Regions from separate parts of the Gordonia sp. NPDC003424 genome, predicted to be linked through region 1. Evidence: predicted binding sites of a transcription regulator. Region 1 holds the regulator's gene; each other region holds the start of a gene.

Region 1 (3,664 bases):
CCCCAACGACTTCGACGCCGAGAGACTGCCGGGTCATCTCACCATGAACTTCGCCGTGGCCAACCGGCGCGGCATCGTCGTGGCCGGCGGCAAGTCGCTCGCCGAGTTGAAGAAGCGCTTCTCCGACGAGGACGACGACACACCTGCGCGTCCGGTGTACACGACGTGGACGGCCGACGGCATCGGTGACCTCGCCCAGACGGTCACCTCTACGGTGGCCGGGCAGACACTGACCCGCTATCCGGCGCTCGAGGTGGTCACCGGCGCGGACGGCGGGACGGCAGGCGTGTCGGTGACCGAGGTCAACACCGAGGCCGACCGCGACCGGCGGATGTCCGAGGCCGTCGTCGTCCTCCTCGACCGGGCCATCCCCGCCCTGTCCAAGAAGGTCGCAACGGGCCTCGACCCGGCCGCACGACTCGCGTTGAGCCAGAGTCCGTATTCGCGGATAGACGATCTCGTCGCCGACTGCACCCGCCGGGCCATCCGGGATATGGTCGCCGACCGCGACCTCACCGGCATCCGCACGGCAGCGCAGTTCGACCGGTTGCGTGAGTCGGTGCGGCCGACGGTGAGTGCCGCGGCGCCGGAGTACTTCGCGATGGCCACCGCTGTATTGCGCGAACTGCCCGCGGTGCGCCGCGAGGTCGAGCGGCTCACCGGGCACCTCGCGGCCGACGATGTCGCCGATCAGCTGGGGAACCTGGTGTTCGACGGATTCGTGGCGGCCACGCCGCGCCGGCATCTGCAGCATCTACCCCGCTATCTCCGGGCGGCAACCCAGCGTCTGGGCGATCTGCCGGCCGCGGCCGGCCGCGATCGCGACGGCGTCAACGCCGTGGATCGGGTTGTCGCGCACTGGAATCAGCGACTGAATCAACTGCCGACCGCTCGCCGGGAGGCGTTCAACGAGTTCGCGCACTGGACCACCGAAGAGCTTCGGGTGAGCCTGTTCGCCCAGCGGCTCGGCACCGCGTATCCGATCTCGGAGAAGCGGGCGCTACGTGCTCTGGACGGGTTCCGCTGAGGCGTTCGGGTCCGGCGACACCCCGCGCAGATCGTCGATCTCGCGCTGGAAGTCCTCGAGCGACTCGAACGACCGGTACACCGATGCGAAGCGCAGATAGGCCACCTCGTCGAGGTCGCGCAGCGGACCGAGAATCGCCAGCCCCACCTCGTTACTGGGGATTTCGGCGGAACCGGACGAGCGGACCGCGTCTTCGACCTGCTGGGCGAGCTTGGCGAGTGCATCCTCGTCGACGTGGCGGCCCTGGCATGCGCGACGCACGCCGCGCATCACCTTCTCGCGGCTGAAGGGTTCGGTGACACCGTTGCGCTTGACCACCGCCAGCACCGCGCTCTCGACGGTGGAGAATCGGCGTCCGCATCGGGCACACGCCCGGCGGCGACGGATGGCCTGCCCCTCGTCGGCGACACGCGAGTCGATGACCTTGGTGTCTTCGTTCTTGCAAAACGGGCAGCGCATGCCACCGAGGATACCGGTCATGTCCTCAGCGATAGGCGGGTGCGACCAGCGCCTGACCCACATGCAGCCCGGCGCCGGACAGATCGTTGCGCTCGACGATGGCGTCGATCACCGCCTGCGCCGGTACGTCGGGCGCGACGCGCTCGGCGATGGAGGTCAGCGAGTCGCCCTGACGCACGTGCACGACCTCGGTGCCGATCGGCTCGGGTGTGACCGACGCCGCGTAGTCGGAGCCGATGATCGCGATGACCCAGACGAGGACGGCGAGACCCACGCCCACCAGGAGCGCCGCGGCGGCCAGCCGTCGGCGCAGGTAGACGCTGCTCGTGCCGGTGGTGCGGCCGCCGGCTGGTGTCGCGCAGCGCGTCCCCCGCACCCGCGCGCGCGACGGCCGGGCCACCGACGGCCGGGCCACCGGCGGTCGGCGATCGGCCTGCCGCCGGTCGGCGGGGCGGGTGAGGTCGGTGACGGCACGGTCGGCGCGCGCGGACCGCGTACCCGGCCGGACGGAGGTGTCGGGTTCGGGGACGTCCGAGCGGGGTGTGTGGGTGAGGGGTGTGCGGGTGAGAGTCGCGGTGGCCATGGTGTCTGTCCTTCTGCGGTCGGTGCTTGCGGGTCGCGCTGCCATCGATCACGTGTTCGATGAAACGTATGTTCGATTTCTAGCACGGGCCACCGACAAAGTCGCGCGAAGTTGCAAAACACCTCGAACACATGTTTGAACATGTCCGAGGATTGGGCTACTGTCGGCGCTGAAGGACCCAGACGACCAGCATTTTTCGGTGCTCGAGTCACCCAACCGACAGGAGGACCCACCGATGAGCGAGAAGGCCGGCGGGCCGGACACCCCCGACACCGCCACCGACACCGCCACCGACCCGCACGCCGCCGAGGCATCCCTGACCGCGCGCCAGCGCGGCGTGCTCGAATACATCCGCCAGTCGGTCCGCGAACGCGGATACCCACCGAGCATCCGGGAGATCGGGGACGCCGTCGGGCTGACCTCGACGTCGTCGGTGGCCCATCAGTTGCGCACGCTGGAGCGCAAGGGCCTCCTCAAGCGCGACCACAACCGGCCCCGGGCGGTGAACATCTCCGACGGCGATCCCACCAATCCGCCCGGCGGCTCCGCGGCCGGCGACGACACCTCGCTACCGACCCCCGCGTTCGTGCCGGTGCTCGGCCGGATCGCGGCAGGCGGACCGATCCTCGCCGAAGAGGCCGTCGAGGACGTGTTCCCGCTACCCCGCGAACTCGTCGGTGAGGGGTCCCTCTTCCTGCTGAAGGTCGTGGGTGAATCCATGATCGACGCCGCGATCTGCGACGGCGACTGGGTCGTGGTGCGTCAGCAGAACGTCGCCGACAACGGCGACATCGTCGCGGCGATGATCGACGGCGAGGCCACCGTGAAGACGTTCAAGCGGCGCAATGGTCACATCTGGCTGATGCCGCACAACGCGCTGTTCGAACCGATCCCCGGTGACGACGCCGCCATCCTCGGCAAGGTCGTCACCGTCATGCGGCGCGTCTGACCGGCACCGCTCAGCCGTCGAGCGCGGCAGTGGCCGCGGCTCGTGCGGCCACCGGGTCCGCGGTCGCCAGCACCGCTTCGGCGGCGGCGCGACACTGCGCCAGGGTCACGCCGGCCAACCGCGCACCGACCGCTGCCGCGGCCGCCGGCGCCGACGAGAGCGAGGTGACGCCCAGGCCCACCAACACGCACGCGAGCAGTGGGTCCGCGGCCGCCTCACCACACACACCGACCGTCTTGCCGGTCGCCTCCCCGGCTTGCCCGACGCTGTGGATCAGGTGCAGTGCGGCCGGTTGCCAGGGGTCGGTCAAACCGGCCAGTTCCGGGGACATCCGGTCGGCGGCCATCGTGTACTGCGTGAGGTCGTTGGTGCCGATCGACACGAAATCCACCTCGGCCAGGATCGCCGACGCCAGGACGGCCGCGGCGGGAACCTCCACCATCACGCCCGCGACCAGTCCGCGTCGGCGTACCTCACCGGCGAACTCGGCGGCCTCGGCGGCCGATGCGATCATCGGGGCCATGACCCACGCCGCGTTCCCGCTCGCTTCGGCGGCGGCGGCGATGGCGTCGAGCTGATGGGCACGGATCTCGGGATGTTCGATGGCAATCCGGTTGCCGCGCACGCCGAGTGACGGGTTCGCCTC
Region 2 (3,664 bases), on a different contig from region 1:
CCTCAGAGGCGTCGAAGCCGGCCACGTCGACGGCGAGTTGCATCAACTGTTCCTGGAACAGCGGAATCCCGAGAGTCCGGTCGAGTGCCTTGCGCATCGACGGGTGTTCGACGGTCGGCTCCTCGATTCCGTTGCGGCGCCGGATGTACGGATGCACCGAACCGCCCTGGATGGGTCCGGGCCGGATGAGCGCCACCTCCACCACCAGGTCGTAGAACGTGCGCGGTTTCAATCTCGGCAGCGTCGCCATCTGGGCCCGCGACTCCACCTGGAAGACACCGACCGAGTCGGCCCGGCAGAGCATGTCGTAGACCTCGCGCTCGGTGAGATCCAGCGACGCCAGGTCGACGTCGATCCCCTTGTGCTCGGCAACCAGGTCGATGGCGTAGTGCAACGCCGAGAGCATACCCAGCCCGAGCAGGTCGAACTTGACGAGACCTATTGCCGCGCAGTCGTCTTTGTCCCACTGAAGGACACTGCGGTTCTCCATCCGCGCCCATTCGGTCGGGCAGACGTCGGCGATGGGCCGATCGCAGATCACCATGCCTCCGGAGTGGATGCCGAGATGCCTTGGCATGCCGAGGATTTCACTCGCCAGATCGGTGACGTCGCCGGGCGCCTCGTCGGGTGTCTTGCTCCAGGCGTCCTGCTGTCCGGTGGCGTACCCCAACGCCCGGGCCATGTCCCGGACCGCGGATTTCCCACGGTAGGTGATGACGTTGGCGACCTGCGCGCTGTAGTCCCGGCCGTAGCGCCGGTAGACGTACTGGATCGCCTCCTCGCGACGATCCGACTCGATGTCCACGTCGATGTCGGGGGGACCGTCACGTTCCGGCGCGAGGAACCGCTCGAACAGCAGCTTGTTGGCGACCGGATCGACGTTGGTGATCCCCAGGGCATAGCAGACCGCGGAGTTCGCCGCGCTCCCCCGGCCCTGGCACAGGATTTCGTTGCGTTTGCAGAAGTTCACGATGTCGGCGACCACGAGGAAGTACCCGGGAAAGGTGAGCGTCTCGATGATGGCGAGCTCGTGCTCGATCTGCCGATACGCCTGCGGATGCGCGGTCGGGGTTCCGTACCGATGCAACGCCCCGGCCATCGTCTGCTCGCGCAGCCAGCTGTTCTCGTCGTGACCGTCGGGGACGTCGAACGGCGGAAGCTTCGGGGCGATCAGGCCGAGCGCAAACGCACAGTCGGCGGCCAGCCCGACCGCGTTGTCGATGGCATCGGGGTGACCGGGCAGCAGGCGCGCCATCTCGTCGCCACTGCGCAGGTGGGCACCTCCGACGCCGGGCAGCCAGCCCTCGATGGTCTCGATGTCGGTGCGCGCCCGAACCGCGGCGACGGCCATGGCCAGTCGCCGGCGACGCGGCCCGGCGAAATGGGCGCCGGTGGTGGCCACCGTCGTGAGGCCGACGTCGCCGGCGAGGCCGGCCAGCAGTGCGTTGCGTTCGTCGTCGTCGGGCAGTCCCTGAGCGGTGAGTTCGACGGCCACGTTGTCCCGGCCGTAGCGGTCGACCAGATCGGTGAGCGCCGCCCGAGCCGCGCTCACGCCGCCACGGTCGAGAGCCCTGCGCACCGAACCCTTACGGCATCCGGTCAGGATCAGCCAATGCCCGCCCGCGGTGCCCGGGAGACGGTCCCGGTCATACCGCAGCAATCCCTTCTCCCCGGCGACCATGTGCGCATCGGCGATGGTCCGCGAGAGACGTCGATAGCCCTCGCTGTCGCGGGCGAGAACCAGCAGATGCTCCCCCGGTGGGTCCGGCACCCCGGTGCGGGTGACATCGGGTTCCAGGGACAGTTCCGCCCCGAATACCGTCGGCATACCGAATTCCCTTGCGGCTTCGGCAAATCGGACGATCCCGTAGAACCCGTCGTGGTCGGTGAGCGCAAGTGCGCGCAAATCCAGCCGCTGCGCCTCGGTGACCATCTCCTCGGGCATCGACGCTCCGTCGAGGAAGCTGTAGGCGCTGTGGGCATGTAGTTCGGCGAACGGGACCGCCGACCGCCCGCGCTCGATGTCGTCGGCGTGATAGGCGCCGCGCTTACGCGACCAGGCGGGGCTGTCGTTGCCGTCGCCGGGGCCGAACGCCTCGCCCGGCCGGCCACCGTCCGAAGGGCGGCCCGACAGCACGCGCTCCATCTCCGACCACGTCGGTGGACCCTGATCCCATCCCACACGACCAGTCTATAGAACATACGTTCGACACGACAGTCGGCGCCGCAGGTGTTCACGCGTCGCTGGTTGCCATCCGCCGATGTGAGTGTCACCCTATGACAGAAGGGTTCTTACTGAACGGTAAGAACGTGTCGCGAGCCACGTGCGCGGGAGAATGCAACCGACATCATGACCACCTACTTCATCACCGGCGGTACCGGATTCATCGGCCGTCGGGTCGTCGAGCGACTACGCGTCACCGAACCCGATGCCCGCGTCCTGGTGTTGGTCCGCGCGGCATCGATGCCGCGCTTCGCCGAGCACTTCGATGTCGACGGCGACTCCGATTCCCCGATCCCGGTCGTCGGCGACCTGACCGCACCGGGACTGGGCATCGCGACCGGCCAGCTGCCGCCCATCGACCACGTCGTCCACCTGGCCGCGATCTACGACATGGCGGCCGACGCCGAGAGCCAGCAGGCGGCGAATGTGGACGGCACGTCGCGTGTCGCCGACTTCGCACTCGCGCACGGCGCTATGCTCCACCACGTCTCGTCGATCGCGGTCGCCGGAGACCATCGCGGCACCTACACGGAGCACGACTTCGACACGGGCCAGGGATTTCCCTCGCCGTATCACCGCACCAAGTTCGAGGCCGAGAAGGTGGTACGGGAACGAGAAGGATTGCGCTGGCGCGTCTATCGGCCCTCGGTCGTCGTCGGCGACTCGCGAACCGGCGAGATGGACAAGGTCGACGGTCCGTACTACTTCTTCGGCAATCTGAAACACCTGGGTCACCTACCGTCGGCACTACCGCTGCCCATGCCCGACCTGGGCTCGGTGAACATCGTCCCGGTCGACTTCGTTGCCCAGGCGATCGTCGCGTTGATGACGGTCGACCCCACCCGCAGCGGCCTGGTGTATCACCTCGGCGATCCCCGACGACGGACCATCACCGCGATGTACAACGCGATCGCACCCGGCTTTCACGGCCCACGCGGATACGATGTGATCCCCAATCTCCTGGTCGAACCCTTCCTGCGCCTGGCCGGAACCGGGCCGTTGCGGGTGGGGCGGGACCTGCTCGCCGCCCAACAGGGCATACCGCCGGCATTGCTCGACACCCTTTCGCTGCCGGTGGACTTCCGATCCGACGAGACGCTCGCGGCGCTGCACGCGCACGGCATCTGCCTCCCCGATCTCGACGAGTACGGCCCGCGCCTGTACTCCTACTGGGCCGACCATCTCGACCCCACCCGGCACCGTCGGGACGATCCGCGCGGACCCCTCGTGGGCAAGCACATCCTGATCACCGGCGGATCGAGCGGCATCGGCAAGGCGACGGCACGGATGTGTGTGGCGCGAGGCGCGACGGTGTTCATCGTCGCCCGCGGTGCCGATGGCCTCGACGCGGCCGTGGCCGAGCTGAGCGCCACGCCGAGCAAGGAGGGCATCCCGCCGGGCCGCGTATTCGCCTATCCATGCGACATCACCGACGAGGCC
Region 3 (3,664 bases), on a different contig from region 1:
CGCAGCGGCATTGGCGATCCTCGAGCCGTCCATGTGCACCGTCATGTCCAGCGCATGCGCGTGCTCGCAGACCGCGGCCAACTCCTCCGGCGTGTAGACGGTCCCGAATTCGGTGGTCTGCGTGATGGATACGACCGCCGGCTGTGATCGGTGCTCGTCGCCCCAACCCCACGCCTCACGGTCGATGAGTTCCGGCGTCAGCTTCCCGTCCGGTGTGTGTACACCAAGCATCTTGATGCCGGCGACCTTTTCCGGTGCACCGCCCTCGTCGGTGTTGATGTGCGCGACCGCGGATGTGATGACGGCACCCCACCGCGGAAGCATGGATTGCAGCGCAACCACATTGGCACCCGTCCCGTTGAACACCGGGAACGCCTGGGCCTCGTCGCCGAAGTGCTGTACGACCACCTCGCGGAGGCGTTCGGTGGTGCTGTCTCCGCCGTACGCCGGTTGATACCCGGCGTTGGCCGCGGTGATCGCAGAAAGCACCTCGGCGTGGATTCCGGCGTGATTGTCCGAGCTGAAGTCCAAGGTGGTCGGCGTCATGATCATCCAGCGTAGCCGCGATCAACCGGTGACAATGCCGGCGACCAGGTTGATGGTCGTCGCCAGGATGACCGCGCCGAAGAGATACGAGAGCAGACAGTGTCGCAACGCGACCGCGCGGATCTCGGGGTCGGAGACACTGGTATCCGATACCTGGTAGGTCATGCCGAGGTTGTAACTGAAGTAGAAGAAGTCGCGAAACGTCGGTGGATCAGACGAATTGAAGTCGATGCCGCCAGGTTCTGCGTCGTCGAAGAAGTGGTAGGCGTAACGCACCGCGTACATCAGGTGCAGACTGCCCCAAGCGGCGAACACCCCCGCGAGAGCGAGCGCCGCCGGTAGCCATCCGGCCCGCGAGCCGCCCTCGATGAGCAGCGCGACGATGCCGCCGAGAGCGGCAAGGGCGGCGATCACCACGATCAGTTCGTCGGTGCGCGGCTCGTAGCCTTCTCGCCGCGCTCGTTCGCGGGTCTCGTCACTGTCCATCGGCCACAGGCCGGTCCAGCCCAAGGCGAGGAACGTCCCTCCGGTGACGACGATGCCGGAGAGCACCCCGAGTCCTGTGTCGGTGGCTACGCTGCCGACGATCGCCCCGACGATGCTGCCCACGACCAGTGCGAGGAGCGCTCGGGCTGGTGCGGTGTGAGGCATGATTCGCATGGGGCCATTGTGCGACGGTCGGCGCCGCATGCGCGAGTGCCTCGCCACCGGGTTGGTGGCGAGGTGCTACGCGAGATCGATTCTGTTGACGGCCCACCCGGAGGCGATGAGGCGGGGGACGCGTCGGCGTTCCTCGGGGTGTCCGGGCGGTCCGGTCGGGGTTTTGGGTTCACTTGTGCCGGAACGATTCTGGGGTGATCTGCGCCGGTCTGGGTGGCGGCGGTGGCGGGCGAACGCTTCGGCCACCTCCCTGGTGCGATCCACCCGGACCCGCGGACGACCTTTACCTTTCCCGCGTTTGGTGTTACGCGTCCAGGCGGGCCGTCCGGCATCGGGTCCGTCGGTGATGATGTGGGTCGACCACTGGCCGGGTTTGTCGCCGACCATCCGGTTGTGGGTCGGGCAGGCCGCGGCCAGATCCTGGATGTCGGTGAGCCCGCCGTCGGCCCAGTCTTGTTCGGCGTGGTGGGCTTCGGTGTGGGTGAACGGCTGACTACAACCCGGGCAGGTACAGGTGGCGCCGTCGCGGGCCAGCAGCATCATCCGCTGGGCCTGACTGGCGAACCGATTGGCCCGCCCCAGATACAACGGTTGGGCAGTGTGGTCGGCAAACACCGCCAAATGCTGGTGGGCTTCGGCCGCCAACTCGATCACATCGGCGATCGGCAGGAGAGCCCCACCCGCGGTGGTGCCCACCCCGGCGCGTTCGCGCAGTTCGGTTTCGCTGATGGTGATGATCAGATGTGGCGGCAGCCCGCGGTGACTCTTGCCCAACAGCCCGCCGTCGGCGACCGCCTGCAGCAGGGCGTGCAGGGCGTCGTGGTTACGTTGCCCGGGAGTGCGGAGGTCCCGCTCGGCCGCCTGCTTGAGGGCCTCGGGATCGGCGTCGTCCTTGCTGCCCTTGGGTGATGCGTCGTCGTCGGGGTGGTTCATCCCCGGCGCGGCCCACGCGTCGAGCACCACATCCAACAGGGCGCGGGTGACCGGATCCAACTGCCCTTCCAGGGTGCTCATCAACTGTGCGTCCTGCTTGGACAGGTGCAGGCTGCGTCGGCGGGCCCGATCGTTATCGTCGGTCAGGGCGCCGTCGGGGTCGAGGTGGGCCAGCAGGCGGGCACCGAGGGTGGTCAACTCTTTCGGCGTGTGTACGCGGGCGTAGTCGGCCATCAACTCTTCGGCCGCGGCTCGTTGCTCGGCATCAATGGTGGTGGGGAGTTTGTCGAGCACGGTGATCACCGTGACCGCGTGATCGACACCGATCGCGCCCTCGGCGTAGGCCTCGGCCAGGGTCGGGCATGGTGGGTCGAGCTTCTCCCCGCTCAGCGAGTGCAGGGCCAGCAGTGCCGCCATCTGCTTGCGGCGTCGGCCGGGGTCGGTGATCCGCAACCGGTCCACCATGAAATCGCTGAGGGACCGGTAGCCTTCCTCGGCGACGATGTTGCGGTCCGAACACTCCAGCACCCGCTGCAACCCGTAGAAACTCATCCGCCGCGCGGAGCGTTCATGGGTTTCGGCGACTGCCACGATGTCGTCGGCGGAGGCCGGGGTGGCATCGACGGCGGCGATCCGATCGAGCAGGTCGTCGAGCTCCCGGTAGAGCCCGACAATATCGCTGTCGCTGGTTGCGGTGTCGCTGGTCATCGAGCCCCTCCCCAAGTAAGTCACTCGAACTGATGTTCGAAAGTCTACCGGAGATGAGAGCGCCCGGCAAGGGTTGATTCGGACCAGAATGGCACTTCGTCGCTCGCCGATCGCCTCGACCAACCGTTGTCAGGTCTGTCCCATCAAGACGCCGGGATTGAGGATTCCGGCGGGGTCAAGCGCACCCTTGGCTGCACGCAATGCCGCGGCGAACGGGTCTGGGCGTTGTGTGTCGTACCACGGGCGATGGTCCCGTCCGACGGCATGATGATGGGTGATGGTTCCGCCGTTGGCGGAGATCTCCTCGGACACAGCGGATTTGATCTCGTCCCACTGCGCGACCGTGGAGCCCCAGCGACCTGGCGCATAGATGCTGTAGTACGGGGCAGGCCCGTCGGGATAGACGTGCGTGAACCGGCACGTGACGACGCCGGCCCCGCAGATCTGTTGCACGGCCTCATTGGCGGCTGACGTGACCGCGGCATGGAGCGGGTCGAAACCGCTCCACGTGCAGGCGGTTTCGAAGGTCTCGACGATCATGCTGCGTCGCGCCAGGGCGTCACGTTGATAGGGCATGCGGAGAAACGCCGATCGCCAGGCAGCCGAGGAATCGGCAGTCTGCTCATCCCTGCCCCGCCGCGACAGCACGCGACCGTGGTTTTCGAGGGCGATCTCCACTGCCCGCTCGATCCATGCGTCGACCGGATGATCGGCCGATTCGAACGCCACGATGAGCATGCCACCGGGGGAGTCGGCGGCCGCGTTGATGAAGGCTTCGGCCGGATCGAGCAGACGGCAATTGGACGGGTAGAGGCCG

Evidence for each region. The regulator LexA, encoded in region 1, represses DNA repair genes until DNA is damaged. The targets are predictions, from matches to a motif close to CGAACANNTGTTCG.
Region 2: the regulator LexA is predicted to act here: its motif matches at 2,196-2,209, upstream of ACWDTI_RS07760 (error-prone DNA polymerase).
Region 3: the regulator LexA is predicted to act here: its motif matches at 2,873-2,886, upstream of ACWDTI_RS21015 (DUF222 domain-containing protein).

Annotation. Positions count from the first base shown of each region.
Region 1 covers NZ_JBSFQJ010000019.1:102,400-106,063, forward strand. The annotation lists gene hrpA (ATP-dependent RNA helicase HrpA) at 1-1,027, shown strand, start outside; gene nrdR (transcriptional regulator NrdR) at 1,001-1,486, opposite strand; gene ACWDTI_RS22455 (LysM peptidoglycan-binding domain-containing protein) at 1,512-2,069, opposite strand; gene lexA (transcriptional repressor LexA) at 2,305-3,018, shown strand; gene ACWDTI_RS22465 (phosphoenolpyruvate--protein phosphotransferase) at 3,029-3,664, opposite strand, start outside.
Region 2 covers NZ_JBSFQJ010000004.1:69,362-73,025, forward strand. The annotation lists gene ACWDTI_RS07760 (error-prone DNA polymerase) at 1-2,182, opposite strand, end outside; gene ACWDTI_RS07765 (SDR family oxidoreductase) at 2,351-3,664, shown strand, end outside.
Region 3 covers NZ_JBSFQJ010000017.1:31,232-34,895, forward strand. The annotation lists gene ACWDTI_RS21005 (threonine aldolase family protein) at 1-546, opposite strand, end outside; gene ACWDTI_RS21010 (DUF1345 domain-containing protein) at 568-1,206, opposite strand; gene ACWDTI_RS21015 (DUF222 domain-containing protein) at 1,273-2,847, opposite strand; gene ACWDTI_RS21020 (FAD-binding oxidoreductase) at 2,977-3,664, opposite strand, start outside.